3 regions of the Priestia sp. MDV22-iso46 genome follow, and region 3 is predicted to be linked to each of the others. Evidence: riboswitches for the same ligand, from Rfam matches in the RefSeq annotation. Region 3 holds a riboswitch; each other region holds the start of a gene.
The links. A riboswitch is a leader RNA that binds a small molecule or an ion and turns the genes downstream of it on or off. The one in region 3 is predicted to bind cyclic di-AMP.

Region 1 (9,839 bases), on a different contig from region 3:
AATCAAACAACGCAGACTCAAACCGCAACAACAACGAGCACCACGCCTCGAACAGTAAGCACAACCGTGAATCAGTCAGATCTTGTTTCAGTTGTAAATAAAGTATCAGCTGCTGTTGTAGGCGTGAACAATATTCAACAGCAAACAAATCCATTTTCTGGAGATACCCAAACGCAAGAAGCAGGAACGGGTTCCGGTGTTATTTTCAAAAAAGAAAATGGAAAAGCATACGTTGTGACCAATAACCACGTTATTGACGGCGCAAGCGAAGTAGAAGTGTCACTTTCAAACGGACAAAAAGAAAAAGCTAAGATTGTCGGAGCTGATGCGCTAACGGATTTAGCGGTGCTTGAGATGTCTGACAAAAATGTTGAACAAGTGGCGAAGTTCGGGAAATCATCGGATTTAGTAGCGGGTGAAACGGTGCTTGCAATCGGAAATCCTCTTGGTGAACAATTTTCTCGTACGGTCACACAAGGTATCGTGAGCGCAGCAAAACGCTCTGTCCCTATTTCAGAAAATTGGAACGTAGATGCAATTCAAACGGATGCGGCGATTAATCCAGGAAACAGCGGCGGTGCCTTGATCAATTCTTCCGGTGAAGTAGTCGGTATCAACAGTATGAAAATTTCAGAAGACAATGTAGAAGGCATCGGCTTTGCTCTTCCAAGTGATGAAGTGCAGCCGACGATTGAACAGCTGATGAAAAACGGAAAAATAACGCGTCCATATATGGGGGTAGGTCTTCAAGATGTAGGTCAGCTTTCAGCTGCAACAAAACAAAACCAGCTAGGCCTAACCAGCGATACGTCTGAAGGAGTTGTCGTAACGACGGTTGAACCATTCTCTTCTGCTTCTGATGCAGGTTTACAATCAAAAGACGTGATTGTTGCCATCGATGGAAATGAAGTCAAAACATCCAGTGATTTACGTCAATATCTATACACAAAACGTAAAGTAGGAGACACGGTAAAATTAGACGTGTATCGAAATGGAAAAAAACAAACTATTTCTCTGAAGCTTTCAGAGCAGCAGGATAACAATGGATGAGTTCAACACCGTTAAAGCTGCTGCTAGCAGTATTAACAGCGTTAGGATTTTTAACCGGCTGCGAAGGGAAGCATTCAAACACGATGTTTCCTTCTGTAGAAATTAGTCAGCTATCTTCTACCAAAGAACTGGCAGCGTATGAGGGAGGCAAGGTGACAGGAGCTGAATTCAACCGTTTTTTAGCCGTTGAAGGGTTCTTAAATCCAGATGCTCCGCTAAATGATACGAGCTACCGCAAAGAGTTATTGCGGCAGCTTGTTATGCAAAAAATCTTAATTTCGCATCTAAAGACAAGCGATAAAGTACAAAAACAAGTCGAGGATATGTGGAAGCAAATTAAACGCTCATATGACGAGGATACAAGAAAACAAGGTTATGAAGTGTTAAATATTCGTTCCAGTGATGTAACCAACCAGCTAACGAATCAGTTTAAATTAGAAGAATATTTTCGTAAACAAATTACGTCTGATGAACTAACTGCTTACTATAAACGTATTGAAAACGATCTAACGCGCGTATCTTTTACGCAGCTGGCTTTTTCGACTTTACATGATGCCGCTGCCGCTGCGGCTGAACTGCAAAAGGGAACATCGCTTCAGGACGTTCAAAAAAAATATGCTGATGTCCAGACAGTGAGCAAAATAGAGAATGCTGATAATCTAAAGCTTTCAAGTTTATCTCCCTCTTTTATAGATGTTTTAAAAAAACAGCACATCGGAGAGAGTAGTGAGCCCATTAAAATGGGTAAAGTCTATTATATTCTTATTTTAAAACAAAAAGATAAAAAAACGGAATCAGAAGTCAAAGAAGAAATGATGAAAGAACTTGTTTTGAATCATATCAACCGGTATATCCAGGATCAACTACCAAGGTTCCACGTGACTTTCAACCTTAGGTAGTTCCCTTTTATATAGATTGATTGTTTTCAAAAAACAAGCAGGTAAAAGAGCTTTCTATTAATAGAGAGCTCTTTTACATTTTTAAGTAGACAGAAATGTCGGCACCTGATAAAATGAAGTTGTAAAACTTTCATTATTCGGAAAATTTATACCCTCCAGCTTTGGAGGGTTATTTTTTATGCTGTTGGACGAATAAAAGAGGCTGGGACAAAAGTAGTTTAATGGAAAGAAGATCCGAACGATGAATCGTTCGGATTTTTTCGTTAGTATGGTGAACGTATGTTTAATCTATTTATTTGGTTCTAGCTGTTGATTGGAGGGCAAGGCGAAGACTCCTGCGGAAAGCGAAGCCTGGCACGGAAATCAACAGCGGTGTCAAAAGTGATTCATACGAGCTTATTGATCCCATTGTTCGCTTTTAGATTGGACCGCTTTCGTTAGGTTTCAATCACTTTTCATCTTTTAAATGACTCAATAATGCAGGAGCCATTTCCACGTGAGAAAGGGCGATGTGTGAAATCGTTTTGGCATAAGGTGTAATTTCGTTAATAAATTGTTCGAGTACGTGCAGGTGAGGAAGCTGAAGCTTTGTAATAAAGCAGGCTTGCCCGGCGATGCGTTCACAGAATAAAGCGTAGGGATACTGAGAAATAAATCGTTTAAAACGCTCGTGCTCTCCGTTTTTCATGGTTACTTCAATAAAACACGACACGGGCAAATGCAGCTTTTCATAATCAATATCGATCGTATATCCTTTTATAACGCCAAAGCTCTCTAGCTGCCTTACTCGCTCTGCCACCGAAGGAGGAGACAGGTTAATTTGTTTTCCTAGCTCTCGTAAGGAAAGGCGGCTGTTTTGCTGCAGCGCCTGCAAAATCGATAAATCAATTTCGTCAATTTTCAATTGAAAACCTTCTTTCTCATTAACGTTTCATTTGATTAGTATTAGTAGATAAGATGTTTTATATGTAATCTGAAATTTCCATTTTTCTTACTATAATAATTAAAAAGGAGTGAGTAAAAAATGGCAAGAGTTTTGTTAGCAAACGAAGAGGGAACAAATTTTGAAAAAGCATTGAATTTAATTCCGCATGTAAAAAGATTGTATGATGAGCTTTACGACACGCTTTGGAACAGCGATATAGTAGAAAAAGAGACTAAGGAAAAAATTAGGCTTTATCTAGCAGGTGTTAACGGCTGTGAGACGTGTATGAGCATGTCATATATAGGCGATGAGACGCTTAATCAAAAAGTGTTAAGAGAAAAAGAGCTGGAAGAAAAAGATCAATTACTGTTTCGATTTATTGATGTATACCGGGTGCGTCCAAGGGAGTTGACGGATGCTGATATGAATCAATTAAAGAAATTTTACAGTGATACGCAGCTGTTAGAGCTTTTGGCTGTTATTAATTTATTTGATCAATTTCACAAAATGATTGTCAGTTTAGATTTATATGATTTTTGCAGCTTGCAGGGCAAGTGAGATCTTCCCTAAAAATATCTTGACAGACAAAATCCACAGGAGTAAGATAGCTTTCGTGAAGTGAAACGCATCATGAATCGAATCGATTATTCTAAAAAATAGATCATAGACATTTGAATAAAAATCGCTTAATCCATTACGGAGCGGAGGACCCATTATTTACGCACATATTGTGCTCCGGGGTGAATCCTTAAAAAGGTAGGGTTACTCTTAAAACCCGAATCCGACAGCTAACTTCGCAAGCGTTTTGAGGGGGAAGAGTGTGGGAAAACACAGGAGCCTTCCTGTGTTTTTTTGCGCTTTTTTTAAGAAAAGGATGTAATTTTTTAGGAAAAGTATAAGCTAAGAGAACACACAGCAGTTGAAGAAAGGAATAAATACATTATGAAAAAACAGTTTGCTGTATTGGGATTAGGTCGTTTTGGAGGCAGTTTGGTTGAAGAGTTTGCTAATCTGGATGTGGATGTGCTCGCTATTGACCGCAATCAAGAGGTAGTAAATAAATTTAGCAACTCAGCTACATATGTTGTGCAAGCAAACGCGATTGATGAAGCTAGCTTAAAGGGGCTAGGTATCCGCAATGTTGATCATGCGCTTATTTCGTTTGGAGATGATATCGAAGCAAGCGTACTCGCAACCATGCTTTTAAAAGATATGGGCGTTAAGCAAGTATGGGTAAAGGCAGTGAATATGTATCATCAAAAAGTGCTCGAAAAAATAGGAGCGGACAAAGTTATTCATCCAGAGCGCGATATCGCTAAGCGTATTGCTCATCACGTGGTGTCAGAAAAAATCATTGATTACATTGAACTGTCAAAGGATTATAGTATTGTCGAAATTGTCGCCTCTAAGAAACTTCATAATAAAACGCTGTTTGATTTAAACATTCGTGCCAAGTACGGCTGCAATATTATCGGCTTTCAGCGAAAAGACGGGGAAATGGTTATTTCGCCTACCGCACATGAAATAATTGAACAAGGAGATATGCTGATTGTTATCGGACATAATCGCGATTTGAACCGTTTTGAAGAAGAAGGAGTTTAACTCATGAAAAAACAAATCATTAAACTCACCCCTCCGCAGCTGCTTGTCTCTATTTTTGGAGGAGGAATTATTATTGGTGCTTTTCTATTGATGATGCCTTTTTCTACTACTGAGCCAATCCGGTGGGTAGACGCCCTTTTTACATCTACTTCCGCTATGACAGTGACCGGCTTAGCCGTCGTAGATACAGGTACACGTTTTACCGTCATCGGTCAAACGATCATTATGCTGTTAATTCAAATAGGCGGTCTTGGCATTATGTCATTTGCCGTGTTGATTTTTATGATGCTAGGTAAAAAATTGGATTTAAAGAGCGTATGCTCGTTCAGCAGGCCTTAAATCAGACGAGCGCCGGCGGAGTTGTGCTGCTAGTTAAAAGGCTGTTTATCTTTTCATTTTTAATTGAGTTTGTTGCACTTATCTTCTTAGCAATACGCTGGGTTCCGGAATTCGGATGGTCTAAGGGATTGTTCTTTAGCTTGTTTCATTCGATTTCTGCTTTTAATAACGCAGGGTTTGGACTGCTGTCTGATAACTTAGTTCAGTATGTAGGAGACCCTATTATTAACATAACAATTTCTTTTCTGTTCATTATTGGCGGGTTAGGGTTTACCGTCCTTGCTGATATGTGGGTGAAAAAATCGTACAAAAAACTAACGCTGCATTCAAAAATTATGATTATCAGCACGTTTGCGATTAACGTGACTGCAATGCTTTTTATTTTTTTCTTAGAGTACGGCAATTCACATACGCTTGGAAATTTATCATTAGGGGACAAAGCATGGGCGTCTTATTTTCAAGCAGTAACGACAAGAACCGCTGGATTTAATACGATTGATTTAGCTCACCTGCATGACGCAACGGTGTTTTTAATGGTTTTATTAATGTTTATTGGTGCAGGAAGTGCGTCAACGGGAGGCGGTATCAAACTAACAACGTTTGTGGTAATTATTTTTTCAGTATGGGCATTTTTACGAAGCAGGGAAGATATTGTGCTCCTAAAGAGAAGGCTCCTTCCCCTTCACGTGTTTAAGGCACTAGCCATCACGATGATTTCAATTATGTTTGTGTTTGGGGCCATTTTCCTGTTAAATATTTCGGAAAACCTGCCGTTTGTAAAAATTATGTTTGAAGTTGTTTCTGCGTTTGGAACAGTAGGTTTATCGATGGGAGCCACTCCTGAACTTTCGTACTTTGGACGCGTGATTATTATCTTTATCATGTTTTTAGGAAAAGTGGGGCCATTAACGCTTGCATTTTCATTATCAAAACAGAAGAGAGAAGCTGTACGATATCCAAACGAAGATATTATGCTAGGGTAAGAAAAATCGCCTCCAAGGAGGCGGTTTTTTATGTTATTTATATATTCAAGACATATAAGAGGTTACGCACAAAACAGTTGCGATGAATAAAAAGAAGGCAAAGACAAGAACAATGGGCAATTTGGAATGTCGGCGCATTAAAGGTCCCCCTTTTTTATAGTAAAAAATCTCTTACTATATATAACGAAAGAAACAAAAATATGATTCACTTTTTTAGCGAAATTTGAAGGTTTTTCTCATAAAAATCCGCACCCCTGTCCTAAACATTTTGCCAAGCTGTTGCATACACTAAAAGCAGATAACAGGAAGTGAGGGATGATACGTGGAAAAACAAAGTTTTGCGTTAATCGTTGTGTTATTTGTTTTACTTGTTATTGTAGGTGCGTCTGGCTTTCGCTTTTAAATGTTAGTTCTTTATTTGCGCATAGCCCCTGTCAAGAAGGGCATACTAGGCGGAAGTGAAAACCAAAAATTTCTTCAATATTGCCGAACAATGAGTTCCTCTACTCATTTATCTAATCGGTATGTAGCCATGCGAAAGCATGGTTTTTTTGTCGTAAGAGGATGAATGATGTTCATCCTCTTTAGGAATTAATAGTAGCAAGAACACCCTACGATTACTAATAAAATAAATAAAACAACGATAAATGAAAAACCAAAACCGCCTTTTGCGCCCATATGTGTAACCTCCTTTAATAAAATTCTCTATATCCTATGTACTAATTGGGTTAAGTGATTAAGAAATTTGCCTATTTTTTAACGGTAACGATCTTTTGAGAAAAATGAAGAACACTTACTTTTTTCATTTGTGCAGAAATCCTTTATGATAAAGAGGAAAAGGAGGGCAAAGTGGTGGGAATACATGTAGAATACGTCATGAATCAGCTAGAAGAGGGTAAGTGGAAAGAGATCAAACGCGAAATTCAACAAGAAATGAAGAAAAAACCTCAAGCATCTGATTTGTACTGTTACTTAGCAGTTTGTTTAGCAAAGCAAATCGAAGAATCAATTATTTTTGAAAAAATGGTATTGAATTTAGAAATGGACCGAGCTCTTCATCAGGCATTAACATTAAATCCATCTTCAAGCTTGGCGCACTTCGTTCGAGGAATAAAATACCGGGAAACTCCGCTTATGTTTGGAGGGAATTACGAAAAATCGCTGTCTTATTTGCAGCGGGCGCAAGATCTTGGTTTTGAAGGGATTATGCTGCCGCTCGAACTCGCCAAAACCTATATTCAATTAAAAGAAATGGAAAAAGCGAAAGAACAAATCGTCTATGCCCGGGAAATCAATCCTACTCACGCGGATATTAAAAAAGTCGAAAACATGCTGCAAACAGGACGGTGAATCAAAAGTCCTGTTTTATTTTTGGTTTTCAGGAAATATATGCTGATTTTCATAAAGAATTGCTTTTTATATAACAATAAGAATATTTATAGAAATTTTAAGAAGTGCATGTAAGTCCAACGACTTCTTAACTGCTAGATTTTCTACATTATTAGAGCGTTCAGTCTACGTAATTCCAAAAATAGTAAGAAACTATCAGCCTATGGATAAATTGTTAGAAAATATAGATAATTGTAAATGGATAGAGAGAAAAGTTAAACATGCGACTAACTAAAAAAGCAAAGGTCTGATTTACTTTGCTTTTTATTTATACACATATGTAAAAAATATCATAATAAACCAATTTATTCTTTGTGAAATCCATCGTTTCAGACGATGTAAAATAATGTATTTGAAGGAGGAGACCCAGATGAAGGTTATGAAGATGTTGGTTATTGCATTATTTAGTTTAAGTTTAGTTGTCACACCAGCTGCTGCTGAAGTTCCGGGTGTCGACCATTCAATGAAACGAGGTGCTACACAAGGAATTGTAGCGGCATCTCACCCGCTGGCTGCTGAAGCGGGAAGGAAAGTTTTAGCTGAAGGCGGAAACGCTGTGGATGCGGCAGCTGCCATTCAATTATCTCTAAACGTTGTGGAACCGATGATGTCAGGTATCGGCGGCGGCGGCTTTATGATGATTTATGAAAAAAAGAAAGATAAAATTACGATGCTAGACAGCCGTGAAATGGCACCAGCTGATGTCACGCCTAAGCTGTTTTTAGATTCAAAAGGAAAAGTCATCCCTTTCAGTAAGCGTCACATAACAGGAAAAGCAGTTGGAGTTCCTGGTACGCTAAAAGGAGTAGAAACAGCCCTTAAAGATTATGGAACAATGGACTTATCAGATATTATTAAACCAGCTATTACTCAAGCAGAACAAGGAATCAAAGTAAATTGGTCGATGGCTCAGTACATTGATGAAAATGTGGACAAGCTTGAAAGATACCAAACGGCCGGTAGTGTATTCGTGCCGAATGGCAAGCCATTAAAAGAAGGAGATAAGCTTGTTCAGCCGGATCTTGCTAAAACATTAAAGCTTATTCAAAAAGAAGGATCAGACGCTCTTTATAAAGGAGAAATTGGAAAAGCGCTTGTTAAAGAAGTTCAAAAACGCGATGGAAGCATGACTATGGATGATTTGAAAAATTACGTTGTAAAAGAACGTGAGCCGGTCAAAACAACTTACCGAGGCTACGATGTGGTTAGTGCGGCTCCTCCTAGCTCCGGCGGATTAACCGTGCAGCAGATTTTAAAGCTAATGGAAGGTTATGATGTAGAAAAAATGGGTTCCAATACGCCTCAGTATTTGCAGCATTTAACGGAAGCGATGCACTTAGCTTTCGCGGACCGCGCGGCGTATATGGCAGATGAAGACTTTTACGAAGTGCCGAAAAAAGGACTGTTAGATGAAGATTATATTAAAGAACGTCGTAAATTAATTAATCCAAACAAAGCAACGCCTAATGTCAAAGAAGGAGACCCTTGGAAATATGAAGGAAAAGAAAACCCAAATAAAGCAACAGTAAAGGAAGAAAATCCAATCGGCCAAACGACTCATTTCTCTGTTGTAGACAAATGGGGAAACATGGTTTCTTACACGACTACCATTGAACAAGTTTTTGGTTCAGGAATTATGGTTCCTGACTACGGATTTATGCTCAACAATGAAATGACGGATTTTGATGCCACTCCGGGAGGCGTGAATCAGGTTGAGCCTAAAAAACGTCCTCGAAGCAGTATGTCTCCAACGATGCTGTTAAAAGACGGAAAGCCGTTCATGGCAATTGGTTCACCGGGAGGCCCAACCATTATTGCGTCTGTAGCAGAAACGATTATGAATGTTATTGACCATAAGATGCCGATTCAAAAAGCGATCTTAACACCTCGTATTTATTCAGGCGGCTATCCAACCGTAAGATGGGAACCTGGCTTTAGCCAAGATACAATTCTTGAAATGATGGCTAAAGGACATGGGTTTGAAGAAAAGCCTGAGCATATTGGAAACGTTCAAGCGGTTATCTATGACTATGAAACAGGGAAAATGTACGGAGGCGCTGATAATACGCGCCAAGGCACGGTATTAGGAGTAGACGCAATTAAATATGTATCCAAACAGCCAAAACCAATTAAAGAAGAGAAAAAAGGAGAGTTTACAGTTGAAGTCAACCGTGCCGTTTATCCATTTACTGATAAGCAAGTGAAGCTGATTGATGGAAAGCCTTACGTTCAGTCCGATCGCCTACTGTTAGGCTTAGGCGTCATTGATTCGAGTGATTTAAAGCTATATAAACCAAATCATCACTCTTATTTATCAGTTATCAAAGTAGCAAAATCCCTTGGCTACAAAGTGAAATGGGACGAAGAAAAGAAAGTGGTCTCATTAGAAAAAGATCCTGGTGAAGACGATGCCGGCGATGATGAAGACGGAGACGTTATTACAAATTAAAAAAGAGACTGGGACAAAAGTATTTTAGGTGAAAGAAAATCCGAACGATGAATTGAGATTCTTGATGGAGAATCCAACTCGTTTGGATTTTTTTTATTGCTATGGTGACCATAGTTTTCGTCTATGTAGTTGCTTCTAGCTGTTGATTAGAGAGCAAGGCGAAGACTCCTGCGGGAAAAGCGGACTAGGTGAGACCCCGCAGG
Region 2 (9,839 bases), on a different contig from region 3:
ACGTCGCTTCCCAGTTATTAATTAAAACTGGCCGCTCCAAATCCCGCCATTTTCCTCTAGCAAGACGCTTGCGATAAAGCTCGTGATACTCTTGGCTAAGGCCGTTTAGCCCGCTATTTGAATAAGCCAGTACTAGTTCTGGTGATTGAAAAGTTTGTCCACTTTCTAGTCGCCACTGAAAATCAAAAGGATGAATGCCCATCGTTATTCTTGATACATTGTAATGATCTACTTCCACTTGTCCAAGAAAGTTTCCGCTGTATACAAGACTAAAACCATACGCTTCTCCACTGTGTTCAGTTGCATCTGGGTTCTTTAAAATTAAAAATGGGTTTTGCTGACTGCTGCTTGTACCTCTCGCACTAGAAATACTTTGAATACCAGGCTGAAGCATTCGTGTTTTCACGTGTCTTTCTCGAATCCACGCACCGGAAAGCTGAACCATCTCATAATTTGATGTAGGCAAATCAATGCTGCCGCTCATGATGCGCAAAATATCGACTGCTTCTTCCCCTCTATGCTCAAATCGTGCGTGACGCGTAATAATATTTCGGTCTTCGTAAACGGTATACGTTAAAATAAGTGATGCATTGAGCAATTTATCAATCAGTTCAACTTCTACACTTGTGGCTTCACTCTCTTCTTCTACATATGTAGCAGGTAAGCCGTTTAATGGCTTCTTGCCTTTGTAAATTTTATGGTTATCGTATTCAAAATTTGTGATTCGGCTTCCGTTTTGCTGAAGAAGTTGATAGGCTGGCTCTCTGAAGTCTGTTGTTCCATAAGAAGGATACTCTTGTTTGATTGTTTCAAGAGAAAATGCTAGTTCTCCTTCATATACCGAAGCGCTAGCTCCTCTTGTTTCTACACGTAAAAAATGCTGAAAAGATGAACGGTGCTTAAGCTTTTTTCCATAGTACAAGTGACCGAGCTGCCCGTTTCTCAACACTGAAAAGATATAACTTACATCGCGTCCCTGCAGGTGAAATTCCTTTGTACGTTCATTAAATAAGACTCCCACTTTATCCCTCTCCTTACCATCAAATATCTAACGAGACATTTCCTTTTTCATCTATTGCCGTTGCATGCTCAAAAGCAGATGCTAGATTAATCTCTTTTCTCTCATACCATTTCGCTAAATCTTTGAATAACTCTTCTGTTTCAACCATTCTTGTGTCTACTCGCAGTTCAGTTTCATAGCTATGAAGAGACCAAGTGCTTTCACTAAATAAAGTCATTTCTACATCTAGACACATTTCTTTCCAATTGGGGGCACACAGAATAGGATGACGTATGTCTGAACATGCAATGGTGTAGCGGTTAGAACCATTCTTATTCATAAAACAATGAACAAAAGAGGCACTCACATCGACCTTACTAGTTTGTAAAGATTTATATAGTTGGATATCTAACAACGGAACGCTCCATTTTAATTTCATTTTTGGAAGAATTCTTTTTTTAACCGACTTGACCGTTAATTTAATAAAATAAACACCATCTTTTTTTGTTTCATCCAATACGACATGCACACCTGGTTCCTTGTTTATCTCCAAGTTTATATAGGGTGTAGCAATCACTTCCTTCATCTCCTTTACCATCATTCTTAACTTTGTATACCGACAAAAAATGTAACCGCATTCAAAAATTTGTTTTCGTATTTATTACAAGTAGATCACCCTAAACGAAGCTTTTTTTACTTTCTTTCATTTTATGTAAAATACTTTCTAGACTCAATGGTAAAAATCAAAGTGAAAAAAAGCATTTTTTTGCTTTATCTAGTAATCAATTAAACGATCTTTATCTCTTAGCGCGCAATTTTCTCTTCTTTTTTAAAAAAAGATGACAAACCTAATAATATAGTATAATAATAAATAATGAAGAATGATTATACATAGAAAGGATGACAAATATGAATCATGAACCTTCTCTTCTTAAACAACTAAAATTATGGCATATCGTCGTGATAGGCTTAGGCTACATGGCACCTATGGCCGTTTTTGATACATTTGGCATTGTAACTGAATCAACAGATGGACATGTTTCAGGCGCTTATGCATTCACGTTGATTGCTATTTTATTTACAGCCATTAGTTACGGAAAAATGGTAAAAGCTTTTCCCGGAGCTGGTTCCTCTTATACATATGCACAGCAAGTACTGAATCCAAGCATTGGTTTTTTGGTAGGATGGACGGCTCTTCTTGATTATCTATTTCTGCCAATGATCAATGCACTTTTGACAAATATTTACCTAAGCTCTCTGTTTCCAGGTGTTCCAAAGGCCGTATGGATTATCAGCTTTGTTGTCATCATGACCATAATGAATATTTTTAGCGTTCATTTAACCGTTTCTTTTGGTACGCTATTAGTTGCTTTTCAAATTTTAGTCGCTATTATCTTTATTATTTTAAGTGCTACAACTCAAGGCCAAGAGCTATCATTTAAACCGTTTATAAGTGAATCGGCCTCTATATCTCTGTTATTAAACGGAGCAGCTATTTTATGCTTTTCTTTTTTAGGATTTGATGCTGTAACTACCATGGCCGAAGAAACACTTAAGCCTGAGAAAACCATTCCTAAAGGTATTCTCATTATTGCATGTACGGGAGGCGCCTTATTTATCACAGTTTCTTACTTTGCTCAGCTTCTTTTCCCTTCAGCCTCTTTGTTTCATGATTTAGAAGGTGCATCAGCGGAAATTGCTTATAAAATTGGCGGCCAGCTTTTTCAATCTATTTTTGTAGCAGCGGCCTTGACTTCAACTATTGCTTCTGGACTTGTCTCGCATATGAGTGCATCAAGACTTCTCTATGCAATTGGGAAAGATGGTTATCTGCCTCGGAGAATTTTTGGCTATATTCACCCTAAAACAAAGACACCTGTTTGGAACGTGGTGATTATTGGTGGCCTCTCCTTAATTTCACTAGGTCTGTCTCTTGAAAAAGCTACCTCTTTAATTAATTTTGGTGCTTTAATTGCGTTCAGTTCAGTGAACATAGCGGTTTTTATCCATTATTTTATTCATCAAAACAAACGATCTCTCAGTGGATATATTTCATATGTACTTATGCCTTTACTCGGCAGTTTATTTTTATTTTTTATGTGGCTTAACTTAGAAAAAACATCCTTATTTATCGGTATTGTATGGAGTGTAATCGGAATTATTTATTTACTGATTGCCAGACGAAAAAATACTATTACCATTCCTACTTTTCATTTTGATTAAGGAACTAGACTTAACACACCTCGACATATTTCCCCAGAAATAATGTCGAAAAAAAGTAATTCAGATATAAGCAAATCAATCCCATCTAAACACGAACAAAAAGGTAAACGATCTAGTATGAATCACTCGTTACACCGCTGTTGATTTCCGTGCAAGGCTTCGCTTTCCGCGGGCGGCCGTTGAGCCTCCTCGTCGCTTGCGCTCCTGCGGGGTCTCATCTGTTCCGCTTTTTCCGCAGGAGCCTTCGCCTTGCCCTCCAATCAACAGCTAGAAGCAACTAAACATATGAAAGCTACATTTACTATACCAATGAAAAAATCCGAACGTATTTGATTCTCAACCAAGAATCAAACTCGTTCGGATCTTTCTTCAACTAAAATACTTTTGTACCAGTCTCTTTTTATTTTTAAGATTGTGAGACCTTTTCCAAAATGCGTCTTTTACGGTAAAGCATCATTCCAACTTCCCCTATATCATTAATCGCTTGTTTGTTAATATACGCTCCAAATACCATTCCTGCTATAGGAATCATTTGAAACAGCTTTTTCCATCCCAAGTTGTCCCTGTAGGTTAGAAACACTTCTCTCCACCCTTGCAGCTGCTGCAAGCTCTGCGTTCGATTGCCGCTTGCTAATTCTTCTAAAATCGCACGCTTTCCTACAATATCAGAGGATGAAAACTGCATGCATTTGACCATGAAAATGCGTTCCTCTTGCTCAGTGGGATCGTAACCATAAGAAACAGCCACTTCTTGCAGTGTCTTAAGTGTAAGTCCCAATACAAAAGGAATATCAATCGCCAGTGTAAAAATCCCGCCTACCCCGGTTGTAGCTCCTTGCAGCTGTGCATTCTTTTTTCGGACTTCAATAAAATACTCCGCCAATCCATCCATTTCTTGCAGAGATAAATGCTGAATATCCTCTATTGAAAGCTGCTTCTTTTCTTGTAATTGAGCTGATGCTTTTTCTAGCGTGGCAGACGTATTAGCTAAATACTGGCCTCCATTATCAACATACTTAGCGATTTCATCTAATAATTTTTCTATTTTTTGATGAATGAACTTTGGCGTTACTTTATCTAAAGCTGAAAAAGGCAAGCGAGCCAGCCGCTCCCAGAAAAAAAGTCCTTTTTGGTCTTTCTCCCACTTTTCAATTTTTCGTAACTCTACTCTTAACTGCTCATGCTCTGACATATCCTCACTCTTTTCCTCGATTTATCAGCTCTGCCCTACTTGTTTATTCCGCACATATTTAATGATAAAAAACAATGCAATTAAAACAACAATTCCGATTCCAATAGGCTGCATATATTGAGACACAATCGGCCCCACCTCTTTCCACTTAGGTCCTAACTTATATCCTAAATATACGTAAATAGCCGTTACTGGAAGCATCGCAACAAATGTGTAAATAGAAAACAGCCATACATTCATTTTTGCCATCCCGCACGGAAAAGAGATAGCCGTGCGCACTCCTGGAATAAAGCGTCCAAAAAAAGCAACCCCGCTGCCGTACTTATTAAAAAAGCGATCAGCGGCGTCAATTTCTTTTTCTTTCACCAAAAAGTATTTTCCATATTTTAAAACCAGCGGTCGTCCACCGTAACGTCCCAGTGCATAAAGAGTCAACGGTCCACAAACACCGCCTACTGTACCTGCAAGGATAGCCAGATACAAGTTCATATCACCTTGATACACCCAATACCCTACTAAAGGTAAAACAAGCTCTGCCGGGACAAATTCAAACGTTAATGCTAAAATTACGCCAAAATAAGAGAGCTGTTTTAGCGCTTCAATTAAAGAAAGTAAAACCGACTCTAACAAAAATTCTCCTCCTCATGTCATTAAATCTAAGACTGCAAAACTATAATTTAGCCGATTGATAGATAAAAACCAACGCGGCATAGTTTTTTCCTTTCCCTCTTTACGTATTACGTACTACAAAAGTTTCAATAAAAAAAAGCGCTAGTTTTATCCAGCGCTTTTATAGTTTAAAGTTAATTTGAATAATACCTACTTTACGAAGAGCATCGTATAAAATAACTAAAGCCGGTCCTAAAAATAATCCGACAAAGCCTAAAAGTTTAAATCCAATGTACAAACTAACTAGTGCAGCCAAAGGCGAAATACCCATATTTGTAGAAAATACTTTCGGTTCTACTACACGTCTTACTACCGTAATGACTCCAAATAGAATAAATAAGCCGATTGCTAATGAGTCATGCCCTTGCGTAAGAGCAAAAATTCCCCATGGAACGAGCACCGATCCTGTCCCAAGGATTGGTAAGATATCGACAATTACAATTAATAAACTAAGCAGCGCGGTATACGGAACATCTAATAGCCAAAGCCCTACATAAGCCATTACAAACGTCATGACACTTAAGATAATTTGTGCCTTAATAAAACCAACCCCCGCTTGGATAAGCTGAGTGATGACAACTTGTAGCTTATATTTCGTTTCTTCTGTTAAAAATGACTTAATTTTATTTTTAATAGCAGGCAGCTCAAGGCTGATAAATACAAGCGCTACTAAATAAATAAGAAACTCTAATAGAAACCCAGGAACAGTAGCGGCAAAGCTAATGATGATTTCTACGGTACTTTTTAATAGAGAATCTAATGAATTTACGGTCTTTTCAAGCGTGCGCTCGATAGAAGAAATCACTTCTGTAGGAAGAGCGTTTGAATAGTATTTCCACTTAATAATAGTTGGATAAATCGCGGTTTCATAGATTTCTTTTACAAAGGAAGGCGCTATTTTTGAAAGAGCAACCACTTGCGTAACGATTGTCCGAACAATAAAAAATCCAATAAGTATGAGCGAAACAACATATAAAATGAAGGTCATAAGCACTGCATAGACTCTCTTCATTTTAAAAGATTGATGCAATTTCTGAACAATACCCTCAAGTGCTAATGCTGTTAATAAAGCAAACACAATCGGTAAACTGTAAGGGATTAACAAACATACGATTACTATCGAGGCGATGACCCATATTCGCTTTTTCCACATACTCTACTATCCCCCTACTAGCTAAGCTATCTCTATATTTACTGATAAAGAAAGGAACCAGTGACTGCTTTATATAAGAATAAAATTTGGATATTTTTATACCTGATGTTACATATTATAGGGTCAATTCCCATAATAATAAAGGAATTATTATGAAAAAAGCTACTTATTCTAATTTTTTGAATAGAATAAGTAGCTTTTTAATTTATAAATTAGCCGGCCCTCATGACCTCTGTACCTTTTTTAGGGTCAAATTTGCCTTCTGATTTAGACATTACAATTGCGGCTAGTGTGTTTCCTACTAAGTTAACAACCGTACGTGCCATATCCATGATTCTGTCCACTCCAGCAATGAAGGCTAATCCTTCTGCGGGAACACCGATTGTTCCAAGAGTAGCCAGTAATACAACAAATGATGTTCCTGGCACTGCAGCCATTCCTTTAGATGTAACCATCAATACAAGAATGAGCGTCAGCTGTTGAACGATCGTTAAATCAATACCATACACCTGCGCTAAGAATAACGCTGCAATCGCTTGATAAAGAACGGAACCATCTAGGTTAAATGTATAACCAATTGGTACAACGAACGATACGATAGCTTTTGGACAGCCCATCTTTTCAAGTTTTTCCATGATACGTGGAAGAACTGTCTCAGAACTAGATGTACTGTATGCTAACAACAGTTCATCTTTCATATAGCGGAATAAGTGGAAAATGTTAATTCCTGCCCATTTCGCAATTCCTCCCAATACAACAAGTAGGAAGAAAATTAACGCTAAGTAAACTAAGATAACAAGCTTTCCTAATGAAAGGAGTGAATCTAAACCGAATTTTGAAACTGTTACACCAATTAAAGCAAATACACCAATTGGAGCCACTTTCATTACAAGGTTTACCACGTGAAACATTGCGTGAGAAACGCCGTCGAAGAATTGTACAACTGGCTTCCCTCTTTCCCCAATTGCCGCTACTCCAAGTGCAAATAACACTGTAAAGAAGATAATTGCTAGCATGTCTCCTTCAACAATTGACTGGAAAAAGTTTGTCGGAACAATGTGTAAGAAAGTTTCAGCCACTGACTTTCCTTCTTGCTGTTCGGATGTTTCAACGTATTGTGAAATATCACTCTTCTGTGCTGAATGAATGTCTACACCTTGCCCAGGATGAAAAATATTAGCAATCAATACACCGATTACAATTGCAAAAGTCGTAATAATTTCAAAATAGAGAATTGTTTTAACGCCGAGCTTTCCGACCTGTTTACCGCTCCCTGCTCCTGCAACTCCAACGACTAAGCTTGAGATAACAATTGGAATAACAATCATCTTAATTAATCTTAAAAATAGGTCTCCTAGCGGCTGTAGGTATGTTACTACACGCGGATCGTTAAACCAAATTACCCCTACAAGAACACCAAGGATTAAACCGGTAAAAATCTGCGTAGCCAAACCAAAACGAATTTTTTTCATAGATGTACCTCCCCAAAGATGTATGACATTTGTATATACTTTTCTGAAAAAACAAAAAAAGACTATTCTTAAGAAAGAACAGCCTTTTACTTACGCTATTTTGGGCTCTTTCTCTCAATAAAGCAAACGGGGTTAACTGTCGGATTCGGAATTGAGAGTTTCCTACCTTTTGTAAGGATTCACCCCAAGGCAGCTTTACTGCCGATAATGATTCCCCCGCTCTATACGATTAAGCTTATTATTCAGTTTTTATAAAATTAAAACGATCTATACGTTGTCATACGTTTTTTACAGTCAATAAAACTAAACAGAAGTCTTACTTTTACTTAACTTTATACTGCACAAATATTAATTTACTATTTTTCGACACGTTTTGTCAATACCTATGTTTGTAAAACGCTTTCAAAAGGCGATAATATATATTTATGCAAAAAAGCTATTGCAACATTGCAATAGCTTTTTCTTGCTCTTTGAGTCTCTATTAGAAGTTTAAGGGACTAAAGAACACGCGTGTTTATTTTATAAAAATACAAAATATAGAATAGCTGCTAAAACAATTCGATATAGTGCAAATGGTACTAATTTGATACGATTAATTAATTTCAGGAAAAAGCGAATAGATACCAGCGCAAAAATAAAGGCGCTGATAAAACCAGCAATAAAAAACGGTAGTGCATCTGATGTGAAATACTGCCAGTTTTTAACCAATGAAAGTCCACTTGCTCCTGCCATGATTGGCACTGCCATAATAAATGTAAAATCTGCGGCTGCCTTATGGCTCATTCCAAGAAGAACCCCTCCTGAAATCGTTGAGCCTGAACGAGAAAAACCTGGCCAAAGAGCAATACATTGAAACAGCCCTATACCCAGTGCTTGTCCATAAGACATTTGGTCCACCGTCTCTACACGCGGACGTTTAGGTCCAAACAAATCTGCTAGAATCATTAATACAGCTCCGACTACTAAGCCAATTAGCACCGTATTTAAAGAAAACAAATGTTCATCAATGTAATCGTCAAACAAAAATCCTAACACTCCTGCGGGTAACAGACCAACAATTACCTGCATTAAATTCAAGCGATTTGTCGGTCCAATTGGAGCAGCTGGTTTTTTTCCTAATCCTAATAAATTAATAAAACGATCTTTAAAGATAACAACTACTGCTAAGATCGACCCTAGCTGAATAACAATTTTAAATGTATTAGCTACTGGAGATGAAAATAATTCTTTTGAATTTAACCACAGGTCATCCACAATAATCATATGCCCAGTTGACGAAACAGGAGCAAACTCTGTTAAACCTTCTACAATCCCTAAAATGATTGCTACAATAATTTCCCACATAAAGCTATGTACCTTGCCTTTCTTTCAAATTAATAAGCTTATCGCTTCGTTTTACATGCTCAACTATTTTCCTATTTTGACACTTGCTTTTTTATCATAATTGTTAAAACTATGAAATACAATGTGTATTTGCAAAAAGATAAGAATCTTTAATAATTTGTAATAAAAGCCTTACATGCTATAATCAAAAAACACGATATCAGCTTTTATTTTTTTTAGAAATCAGTCACTATGTTCGGTATAAATTCCGGTCCCTTAGCTAAAAATGAATCATCTAGACTATTTTTCTTTGGTGTGAAAAAATGACTAAATTATTATGTTTTTTCCATCCCCTTTACTGTCATCTATCATTTTAATCAACTAGTGCTTGCTTATACGACATATCCCCTAAGTAATTTGAAACTTTTTTCTCTCTTTTCTCGTATATAGTAGTATCTTTTTTAGGAGGCTTTTTACTATGAATGGAAATGTACGTACAATGAAATGGGTCACTGCTGGGTATGAAGCCTTGCTGGGAATTCCTTTAATTGGCGCGGGGATTGTTATGGGCTTTAGTTATACTCCTCTTTTTATTGGATTTATTCTTCATGCTATCACGCTCATTTTAGCTAATAGACGAGGGTTATCTGCGTATGGAAACATACTAGGAATTGTTACCTCACTGGTTGCTTGGATTCCATTTTTAGGGTTTGTTATGCATATTATTACAGCTATTGTGATTGCAATCGATGCTGCTAGACAACGTTAATTATCTAGCTTTTTTTATTTAAGGGTTGATTTTTTACC
Region 3 (9,839 bases):
TCCTTACCGATAAAATTTTACATTAATGTAAAATATAATTATGTTAAAGGTGGAATATAGAGATATTAAAAGCATTTAGTCCTTTGTTTATCGACATTTTGAGGACGTGTTTTATACTAGAAAAAATGTAAAATAGTATAAAGCAGCCGGATGTGAATAGGATAGAGGAGAGATAGCAGATAAAATCGTATCTATCTTTTGGAGGAGGAAACATCCACAATTATGAAACATTTAGAATAAAAATAACAAAAATATATAAAATAATAAAAAGCCTGTCTATATTGCTGTAAAGCTCGTAGCATAAACTAAAAGTAAATAGTTAGAAAATTCTTTCTTTTTATTTTAAAACATGATACAGTATAAAAAAGTGAAAGGGTGGAAACTGATATGCGAAAGATTGTTCAGTATGAAACAAAGTGGTCGCTTTTGTATCAAATGGAAAAAGAAGCGTTGCTTAATACACTAAAAGACTTTTCAGTAGACATCGAACATATTGGAAGCACGTCCGTTCCAGGATTGGCAGGTTCACCAATCGTTGATATTTTAATCGGAGTCAAACGCGAAGAAGACATAAATGAAGTGCGGGCTATATTAAAAAATAAATCTCACGTATATGTAGCGGAAAAAGAGATGTTTGTCTTATTAAAAGAAGGCGTTCCAGCTGCACACTATCCTCCAATTATGACAGCTAAAAATGCCCGTAGGCTCATTCCACATGATGCTAGAAGAAGTCATGTGTATGTAACGGTCAGTGAATCTCCTTACTGGAACGAACGAATTAATTTCAGGGAGCAGTTACGCTCGAGCGAACGTGCTAGAAAAAAATATGAAGGTATGAAATACGAGCTTTCAAAACGATTGTGGAACGATATTTCTACCTATGAGTACAAAAAAGAAGAATTCATTCAGCGCAGTCTATAAAAAACGTCATTTCAATTGAAATGACGTTTTTTAATTAATTATCTTGTAAAACAATGGTCTCAAGCTTGTCAGCAGTATTTACTGCGAGAACCGTATAGTTTTTACCGCTTTGAAGATTTGTTCCAGGAAGACTTAGTATTTCTTTTCCATCTGCTGTGGAAACAGATAGATCATACGAACCCGGATTTACTACTTGATAACCTGAAATGCTTTTAAAAGACAGATCTTTAAATAAAGGAGCAGCACCTTTAGGACCTACGTTTACCGCAGGAGCATCAGGAGATAAATGAGCAACACGTAAGCTTGCTTTTCCATCCATTCCTTGCTTATTATTCGTGAAAGCCTGTAGTTCAAGATTTTCCGCTTTATTTACAGCGGCCACTGTATACGATTTTCCACCGTCTACAACAAGGGTAGCTTCGATGATGGAATCTTTTGTTCCTTTTGTCTTCGCTTCGTATACTTCTACTTTATGAGAACCGGCTGACAAAGGCAAGGAGTTGGAGACATCTTTAAACTTTGCTCCTTCTACTAAAGCTTTGTCATCCACAAAAATGTCTACAGCCGGAGCATCCGGTGAAGCATGAACGATGCGAACTTCTGCATTTTGAGCTGTTCGCTCATCTGCAGCAGGAGGTGTTTCAGCGGCAAATACTAACATGCGGCTAAGTGCCAAGAAGGCAATCACTGCTGCCATTACGAATAGTCGTTTCATCAAGTATCACTCCTTTTTTAGTATACACAGCTTTATGTAAAGAGAAGGACTGTGCAGTTGTTAGCGTACACTAAATAAAATCAACTATTCGTTTGTTTGTTAACTTTTGATATGTTTACTGAGATTTCTGACGAAAAAATCGAAGAATAGCCAAAATATTGTATAGAGCTGTTAAGAGCCATGTCAATAAAAAGCCTAGGCCAAGCCCAATATTGGCATCTATATACGTATGCGTGAAGTCGTCATATACGACGTAGGAAAGAGGAGCAATCGACAGTAAAAATAGAAGAAAAAACAAAAGCTTTTTCCATCTGTTTAAAGTGAAGGTTAAATAAAAGAAAAGGAAAGCGGCGAACAATAGAAGACCGTCTCGAATAGCCCAAGGCAAAACGCCGATATGTGGATTAGCGAGAAGAAAAGTCGGGACAATCGAAAGGAGGAAAAGGAGAGAAAGTAAAGTTACGTGAAGTGTGTGCTTTTTTGTAAAAGCCGGCACCAATAAAAACGCTGCGGTTGCACTTAAAAGAAAATTACAAATTAAAATAAACTCCATATCAACACCTCATTTATTGAGTATTACTTTTAGTCTATTCAGCACGCTGTTAAAGTAGATAAAAAAGCTGCGATGTTCATCGCAGCTTTTGGTTATTCGAATTTAAATCCTTGTTTTTCAAGCATCGCTCGAACTTCTGGATAATAAATGGTTTTGTAAATAGCTGATACAGTTTGTGACCAGTTGCGGTCATCAGCACCGTTTGTTCTCTTTTTCATATACTCTGCCATTTCAGCATCATAGTCTTGAATCAATGACTTCAAGTCGTGATTATAGCTTTCACGATGGTGCACAGCAGCTTGTGGCAATCGAGGCTTTTTCGCAGAATGATCTGACGGATGTCCAACCACAAGACCGCTTACTGGGAATACGTATTCCGGTAAATCGAGCAGTTCAATGACTTCTAGCGGCTTTCTGCGAATTCCTCCGATTGGGACTGTACCTAAACCGAGTGATTCTGCTGCAACTGTTGCGGCTTCTAAAGAAATTCCAGCATCAGTTGCCCCGACTAAAATTGATTCAAGTCCATCGGTTACGCCAAGAGGGGCATCGTTAAGTTCAGCTGCAATCTTAGCACGATTAAAATCTGCACAAAAGATTAAAAATAGAGGAGCTTGGTCAATCCACGCTTGGTTGCCGGCAAGCTCTGAAAGTTTTTTCTTCTTTTCTTTATCTTGGACGCTAATAATAGTTACTTGCTGTCCATTAATAGAAGAAGCGGCTGACTGAGCAGATTGAATAATCGTATCTAAATGTTCGTCACTTACTGCTTCGTCTGTATACTGACGGATAGAACGATGATCTTGAATTGTACGAATTGCTTCATTCATGATGCGTCATCCTTTCAAAGAAGTTATGATTAACCTTGTAATGTTTTTACATCTAAAGGTGCTACAAGTACGCCAGTTTGAGCAAATGCTACAAAACTTTGGAAGTGAGCTGATTTATTGTGTGCTTGAATTGCTTCTTCGCTTTTCCACTCTTCAATCATCATAAATGTGTTAGGTGTAAAAGCATCTTCAAATAGTTGATAGTTGCTGTTTCCTTCTTCTTGTAAAGAATGCTTAATTAGTTCTTGTACGTTTTCTAAAAATTCTTCTCTTTTTGCTGGGTTAACTTTCATTGAAGCTTGTAAATGAATCATGGGTGATTCCTCCTTTAATAATGATGGTGCTTTATATTATTTGTTTTGTTTTTAATCTTTCATTCAATTTACGATTAAAATGAAGATAAGTTCGAATATCATCGAACAATGAAACTATAACACCGATTAAATAACAGTGCAAGGAATTTAGTTCGAAAGTTATCGAACATTGATACACAAAAGAAGCTGTGTTATATTTTAAGCATGAGAAAACCTTATCAACCACCGAAATCTGAAATTAAATTAACGCCTATTTTACATGCGTTGAGTGATCCTAACCGGCTGCGAATTGTACAGTGTTTAGCGACAAGAAAGGAGCAGACCTGTTCGTATTATCAAAAATTAAATGTATCAAAATCAACGCTATCACATCATATTAAAGTACTTCGCGAAGCTGGAATTATCAAACTACGTATAGAAGGTACGCAGCACTATTATTCCTTGCGTTTAGAAGATCTTGAGGAATTGTTCCCAGGTCTGCTTCCTTCCATTATAAATATAGATGAGCAATTATTTTAAAAGCTGAACGATGTTTTGTTCAGCTTTTTTGTTCAAAATAAATGTGTGCATGCAGGCTGCACCCGGGATTAAAAGAAGAACGACAGTGAGGGCAAGTCGAGTTACAGGTTAAGTATTCATTAATTGATAGCTCATGTTTACATACTCCGCAAAGAATAGCTTTTTTATTAAACATAGCTTTTGGCCACCTTTTAATATCATGATCAGCATGTCCGTTATGACATTGATAGCATGGATAATATGTATTACAGCAATAAAATTTTATTGCGATAATATCTTTAGCTGTATGATAGTGCGTACAGCGCGTTTCGGAATCCACCGTATCACCTTTTACTGCAGGTACAGATTTGTTCATTATCATCACTCCCTATGAAAAGTATAGCATGCTTTTATACGCCTTATCATACATATGTAAAAAGAAAAATGCTATAATAAAACCATCGTTTTACATGTCAGATTGCATGCTAAAAAGATCAGATAAAAATTGATGTCAAAACAGATCGATTAAGTGAAGTAAAGAGAGGAAGAAAAAATGAGTAAGCAAGTTATCGTTTTTACCGGAGGCGGAACAGCTGGACACGTAACACCAAACATTGCCATTATGAAAGAATTAGACAGTGAAAAATGGGATATCCATTATGTCGGTTCTCACAATGGTATTGAGAAAGAATTAATTACAAAATTAAACGTTCCATATCATGCGATTTCAAGCGGGAAGCTGCGTCGATACGTAGATATGGAAAATGTAAAAGATGTATTTCGAGTAGCAAAAGGAGTTGGCGATGCACGTCGCGTGCTGAAAAAGTTAAAGCCTTCTCTTGTGTTTTCAAAAGGCGGTTTTGTCACAGTTCCTGTTGTAATGGCTGCTAAATCGCTAAACATTCCCGTGTTCATTCATGAAAGTGATTTAACACCGGGACTGGCAAATAAAATTGCGCAGAAATTTGCCACTAAAATTTTCACTTCTTTTGATGAAGCGGCAAACTATTTTCCAAAAGAAAAAGTGCAGGTTGTTGGTTCACCTATTCGAAAAGAATTATTTAGCGGAAGCGCAGCGAACGGGGAAAGCTGGCTTCGCTTTTATGATAAGCGCCCAATTTTAACCATTATGGGCGGAAGTTTAGGAGCACGTCGCATCAATGAAATTGTTCGAGAGTCCTTGCCTGAACTGCAAAAGAAATTTCAAATTGTACATCTGTGCGGAAAAGGCAATGTTGATACAAGCCTTGAAAAAGAGTCGGGCTACCGTCAGTTAGAATATGTAAATGAACAGCTTCCAGATGTTCTAGCGGCCACTGATTATGTGATTACACGCGGCGGATCAAATGCTATCTTTGAGTTTTTAGCCCTTCATAAACCGATGATGATTATTCCTTTGTCAAAAGCACAAAGCCGCGGAGATCAAATTTTAAATGCACAGTCCTTTAAGAAAAAAGGCTACTGTATGGTTGTGGAAGAAGAACAGTTAACAAAAGAAGTGTTTTTGCGTGAAGTAAATGAGCTTCAGCAGCAGGCAAGTACGATGAAGCGTACAATGCGTGAAGCAACAAAAACGGATGCCATTTCAATTCTTGTAAATGAAATTGAGAAAATGAGCTAAAAAAAAGGCTGGGACAAACGTACTTTAGCCGAAGTGAAAAACGAACCATTGATCAAGGTGTTTGATTAGTGGTTCGTTTTTTTTGTTAAAGTGAACGTAGGTTTCACCTGTTCAGATCCTTCTAGCAGTTGATTGGAGGGCAAGAAGAAGCCTCCTGCGGGAAAAGCGACGAGGAGGCTCAGCGGCCGCCCGCGGAAAGCGAAGTCTTGCACAGAAATCAACTGCGGTGTCACAAGCGGTTCAGCTCATGTATCCCATTTGTTCATCTTTAGATGGGCTACATTCAGTCACAACCTTTTTTTCTTCGAATCTATTATTTTAAAATAATGAATATACATAGAAAAATAAAGCTTTTAAAATTTCAAAAAATGTTGTTGACAGTAAATTTTAACAGGAGTAAGATTACTCTCATGAAACGTTCCACTGTGAAACGCTGAGTCTTTTCTGAAAGAGAAGGAAAGAGCGGAGGACCCAATTATCAGGGGTGAATCTCTTAATTGAGTAGGGTTACTTTCTTGACCCGAACCCGTCAGCTAACTTCGTAAGCGTTAAGAGAGAGGATGGTGTAATCGTGGTCGTTTTCTATAACAGCGGATAGTACGCTCCTTTCAAAATATAGGTGAAAGGAGCGTCAAGATGCATTTATCTAAGCAAATGATTCAATTGATTGAATACCGAGCAATGTGCGACCAGCAATCTTTTGATCTAGCAAACCGCTATTTGTCTACGTTAGCTAATCAAAGTTTTAAACGCAGCAGGAAAAACCATAATTAAGTCTAAAAATTAAATAACAAATATACGCTTAATCAATTATGAGCGGGGGACCCAATATTTTGTACGTATGTACTAGGGGTGAATCTCTTAACTGAGTAGGGTTACTTCCATAACCCGAATCCGACAGCTAACTCCGTAAGCGTTTTGGGAGTAAAAAAATTCGTGTCGATCACGGCTTATTTGTCGTGCATTAAACCGCGGAAGAGAACTCTCTTCTGCGGTTTTTTTAATGGGGAAAATAGGAGAGCAGGTTATGTCTGCACCGTAAAGAGGATATAGTAGGGCTTTTAAAACGAGAGCAACAATACGTGAGGATTAAACAATCAAAGATAACCTTTCGCAGCTAGCTCACTTGGGCGTGATGCTTTACGCACAGAAACAGTCACTACGCTTAATCATGGGTGGTAAGAAACAGTTAGGAGGGAGCAACTTGGATATAATCATGCTTGGAACGCTTGCCATATTAACAGCTGCTATGTACGGAATTATTTGCTGGTCGTCTCATGTAGTAGACGAAAGAGAGGAGAAGTGAACATGTCGTTCATTTTGTTAGGTATTTCAGTTCTCGTTTTAATTTATTTAGTATATGTACTGTTAAATCCAGAACAATTTTAATAAGCGGAGGAATAAAACGTAGGAATTTTTCTACTATCAGTTGCGCTGCTGCTTGTTTTTGTAGCGCTTATTGCAAAGCCCGTAGGTATTTATATAGCGAATGTGTTTTCAAACGATAAAAACACTAGCTTGGTAGGGAAGATAGAATCGGTGATGTTTAAAGCGGCAGGAATTAAAGGGCATAATCAGACGTGGAAGCAATATGCACTTGCTCTCGTTTTGGCGAATACGTTTATGATTTTTGTGGTGTATCTTATCTTCCGGTTTCAAGAGGTACTGCCGCTTAACCCAAGCCACATCAAAGGAATGGATCCGGCCCTTGCTTTTAACACGGCCATTAGTTTTATGACAAATACGAACTTGCAGCACTACAGCGGTGAATCAGGTTTGTCTTATTTCTCGCAGATGGCCGCCGTTGTATTTATGATGTTTGCTGCACCAGCAACAGCCCTTGCAGTAGCAATCGCTTTTATTCGTGGGTTGGCAGGGAAGGAAATGGGAAACTTTTTTGTTGATTTTGTGAAATCAATCACGCATGTTTTACTTCCTATTGCTTTTATAACAGGCATTTTATTTGCGTTTTTAGGTGTTCCTCAAACGTTAAGCGGAACGGTGACTGCCCATACATTAGAAGGGGCATCCCAGCAAATAGCAAGGGGACCAGTTGCTTCTTTTCTTTCAATCAAAGAGCTAGGCAACAACGGAGGGGGATTTTTTGGTGTCAATTCAGCTCATCCATTTGAAAATCCTAATGCGTGGAGCAATGTATTACAAATCGTCCTTATGCTTTTGTTGCCAACCGCACTTCCTTTTACGTACGGAAAAATGATCGGACAGCGTAAACAAGGTCGCATCTTGTTTATATCGATGAGTATGCTCTTTATTGTTATCTTAAGTACAGCGTTTGTAACAGAGTGGGGTGGCAACCCTAGACTTGATGCTTTTCATTTGAATGAAGCGAGCGGTTATATGGAAGGGAAAGAAGTTCGTTTTGGTGTCGGTATGTCAACTCTGTACGCCATCGTGACGACAGCAAGTGAAACAGGCGCAGTCAATGCCATGCACGATACCCTTACGCCTCTTACCGGGTTATTGACACTTGGAAATATGATGTTAAATACCGTATTTGGCGGTGTCGGAGCAGGATTTATGAATGTCATGATGTACGTCATCATCGCCGTATTTTTATCAGGTTTAATGGTTGGAAGAACCCCGGAATACGTAGGTAAAAAAATTGAAGGAAAAGAAATGAAGCTCATTGCCGTGACGCTTATTCTGCAGCCGCTGCTAATTTTAGGGGGAACCGCCGTAGCGCTCACTACTCATTTAGGAATGGAAGGTATATCAAACCCCGGCTTTCACGGGTTAAGCCAGGCACTGTATGAATTTACGTCGTCAGCAGCAAACAATGGATCCGGTTTTGAAGGACTCGGTGACGCAACTCCGTTTTGGAACATTTCTACGGGAATTGTTATGTATATTGGACGCTACTTCGGACTAATTACGATGCTGGCGGTATCGAGCTCACTAGCATCTAAGCAGCTTGTTCCTGAAACACCTGGGACATTTAAAACGGATACGTCTTTATTTAGCGGCATTTTAATTGGAACTACCGTTATTGTAGGGGCACTTACGTTTTTCCCGGTGCTTGTACTTGGGCCGGTTGCTGAGTATTTGACACTGTAATCAAGAAAGCGGAGGATTATAATGAATAAACGGAATTTTATGAATAATCTTGAATTAGATCGTAACAGTCACATTCAAGGTTCTGTAGATAAACAAACTTCATCGATTTTTATTCAATCAGTAAAGCAGGCTTTTATCAAGCTAAGTCCAAGAACGATGATAAAAAACCCTATCATGTTCGTAGTAGAAATCGGGTTTGTTATTACGCTTTTTTTAGCTGTTGTTCCAGACCTTTTCAGAGAAAGTGCAGTAAGCGCAGGCTTTAATATTGCCGCATCCCTCATTTTATTTTTCACAATTGTTTTTGCTAATTTTGCAGAGGCATTAGCAGAAGGACGAGGAAAAGCGCAGGCAAACTCATTAAAGCAATCGAAAGGTGACATTACAGCTAATAAACTTCAAAACGGGCAAATGATACAAGTTTCGGCATCGCAACTAAAAAAAGGAGACATCGTCGTCGTTTCACAAGGCGAGATGATTCCTGGAGATGGAGAAATCATTAAAGGACTGGCGTCTGTTGATGAATCGGCTATTACGGGTGAATCGGCACCTGTTATGAAAGAAGCAGGGGGAGATTTTAACTCTGTAACGGGAGGTACAAGAGTTGTCAGCGATGAAATTACAGTTAAAATTACGTGTGAGCAAGGTGAATCATTTTTAGATAAAATGATTTCGCTTGTTGAAGGAGCAGAGCGTCAAAAAACGCCAAATGAAATTGCGCTAAACACGGTTTTAACAAGTCTGACGATTATTTTCTTACTAGTTGTTGTGACGCTTCCTGTATTTACAAATTACTTACATTTTCAGCTCGACACGGCTATTTTAATTTCACTGCTCGTCTGCCTCATTCCTACGACAATTGGAGGATTATTATCGGCCATTGGAATTGCTGGGATGGACCGAGTTACTCAGTTTAACGTGATCGCCATGTCAGGAAAAGCAGTAGAAGCAGCTGGTGACATCAATACAATTATTTTAGATAAAACCGGCACCATTACGTTTGGAAACCGAATGGCTCATCAATTAACGACTGTAGAAGGCATAGACGAACGTGAACTTTACAAATGGGCGTTTGTTTCTTCTCTTTACGACGAAACGCCAGAAGGGCGCTCAGTTGTTGATTTTATTCAAAACCGTATGGGAGTAGAAGATCTTAGAAAAACGCAGGGAACATTTGTAGAATTCAAAGCTGAAACGCGAATGAGCGGTATTGACTTAGAGAATGTATCTGTACGAAAAGGAGCAGTGGACGCCGTCACGGCATGGGTAGAGTCAAAGGGCGGGAAGGTTCCCTCTGATTTGCAGCAAAAAG

Region 1: it holds a riboswitch for cyclic di-AMP, as region 3 does, so the genes downstream of both, AC4NPH_RS16115 (potassium channel family protein) here and kdpF (K(+)-transporting ATPase subunit F) in region 3, are expected to answer to the same signal.
Region 2: it holds a riboswitch for cyclic di-AMP, as region 3 does, so the genes downstream of both, gltT (glutamate/proton symporter GltT) here and kdpF (K(+)-transporting ATPase subunit F) in region 3, are expected to answer to the same signal.

The regions. Positions count from the first base shown of each region.
Region 1 is NZ_JBZVWT010000002.1:814,272-824,110, forward strand. It holds gene AC4NPH_RS16090 (S1C family serine protease) at 1-1,050, shown strand, start outside; gene AC4NPH_RS16095 (peptidyl-prolyl cis-trans isomerase) at 1,047-1,949, shown strand; gene AC4NPH_RS16100 (hypothetical protein) at 2,259-2,390, shown strand; gene AC4NPH_RS16105 (Lrp/AsnC family transcriptional regulator) at 2,398-2,853, opposite strand; gene AC4NPH_RS16110 (carboxymuconolactone decarboxylase family protein) at 2,974-3,432, shown strand; cyclic di-AMP (ydaO/yuaA leader) riboswitch at 3,548-3,692, shown strand; gene AC4NPH_RS16115 (potassium channel family protein) at 3,817-4,476, shown strand; partial or broken gene AC4NPH_RS16120 (TrkH family potassium uptake protein) at 4,480-5,798, shown strand; gene AC4NPH_RS16125 (YjcZ family sporulation protein) at 6,121-6,201, shown strand; gene AC4NPH_RS16130 (YjcZ family sporulation protein) at 6,390-6,476, opposite strand; gene AC4NPH_RS16135 (tetratricopeptide repeat protein) at 6,651-7,148, shown strand; gene ggt (gamma-glutamyltransferase) at 7,558-9,636, shown strand; gene AC4NPH_RS16145 (hypothetical protein) at 9,779-9,839, shown strand, end outside.
Region 2 is NZ_JBZVWT010000019.1:12,872-22,710, forward strand. It holds gene AC4NPH_RS30035 (alpha-galactosidase) at 1-1,021, opposite strand, end outside; gene AC4NPH_RS30040 (hypothetical protein) at 1,041-1,586, opposite strand; gene AC4NPH_RS30045 (APC family permease) at 1,910-3,223, shown strand; gene AC4NPH_RS30050 (hypothetical protein) at 3,353-3,487, opposite strand; gene AC4NPH_RS30055 (EcsC family protein) at 3,630-4,415, opposite strand; gene AC4NPH_RS30060 (DedA family protein) at 4,440-5,045, opposite strand; gene ytvI (sporulation integral membrane protein YtvI) at 5,206-6,237, opposite strand; gene gltT (glutamate/proton symporter GltT) at 6,450-7,709, opposite strand; cyclic di-AMP (ydaO/yuaA leader) riboswitch at 7,816-7,955, opposite strand; gene AC4NPH_RS30075 (undecaprenyl-diphosphate phosphatase) at 8,229-9,053, opposite strand; gene AC4NPH_RS30080 (hypothetical protein) at 9,511-9,801, shown strand.
Region 3 is NZ_JBZVWT010000003.1:575,892-585,730, forward strand. It holds gene AC4NPH_RS20480 (GrpB family protein) at 388-921, shown strand; gene AC4NPH_RS20485 (DUF4397 domain-containing protein) at 956-1,636, opposite strand; gene AC4NPH_RS20490 (hypothetical protein) at 1,752-2,189, opposite strand; gene nfsA (oxygen-insensitive NADPH nitroreductase) at 2,282-3,019, opposite strand; gene AC4NPH_RS20500 (putative quinol monooxygenase) at 3,049-3,333, opposite strand; gene AC4NPH_RS20505 (ArsR/SmtB family transcription factor) at 3,538-3,852, shown strand; gene AC4NPH_RS20510 (CHY zinc finger protein) at 3,872-4,207, opposite strand; gene murG (undecaprenyldiphospho-muramoylpentapeptide beta-N-acetylglucosaminyltransferase) at 4,385-5,452, shown strand; cyclic di-AMP (ydaO/yuaA leader) riboswitch at 5,874-6,016, shown strand; gene AC4NPH_RS20520 (hypothetical protein) at 6,089-6,226, shown strand; cyclic di-AMP (ydaO/yuaA leader) riboswitch at 6,242-6,382, shown strand; gene kdpF (K(+)-transporting ATPase subunit F) at 6,761-6,841, shown strand; gene kdpA (potassium-transporting ATPase subunit KdpA) at 6,866-8,527, shown strand; gene kdpB (potassium-transporting ATPase subunit KdpB) at 8,549-9,839, shown strand, end outside.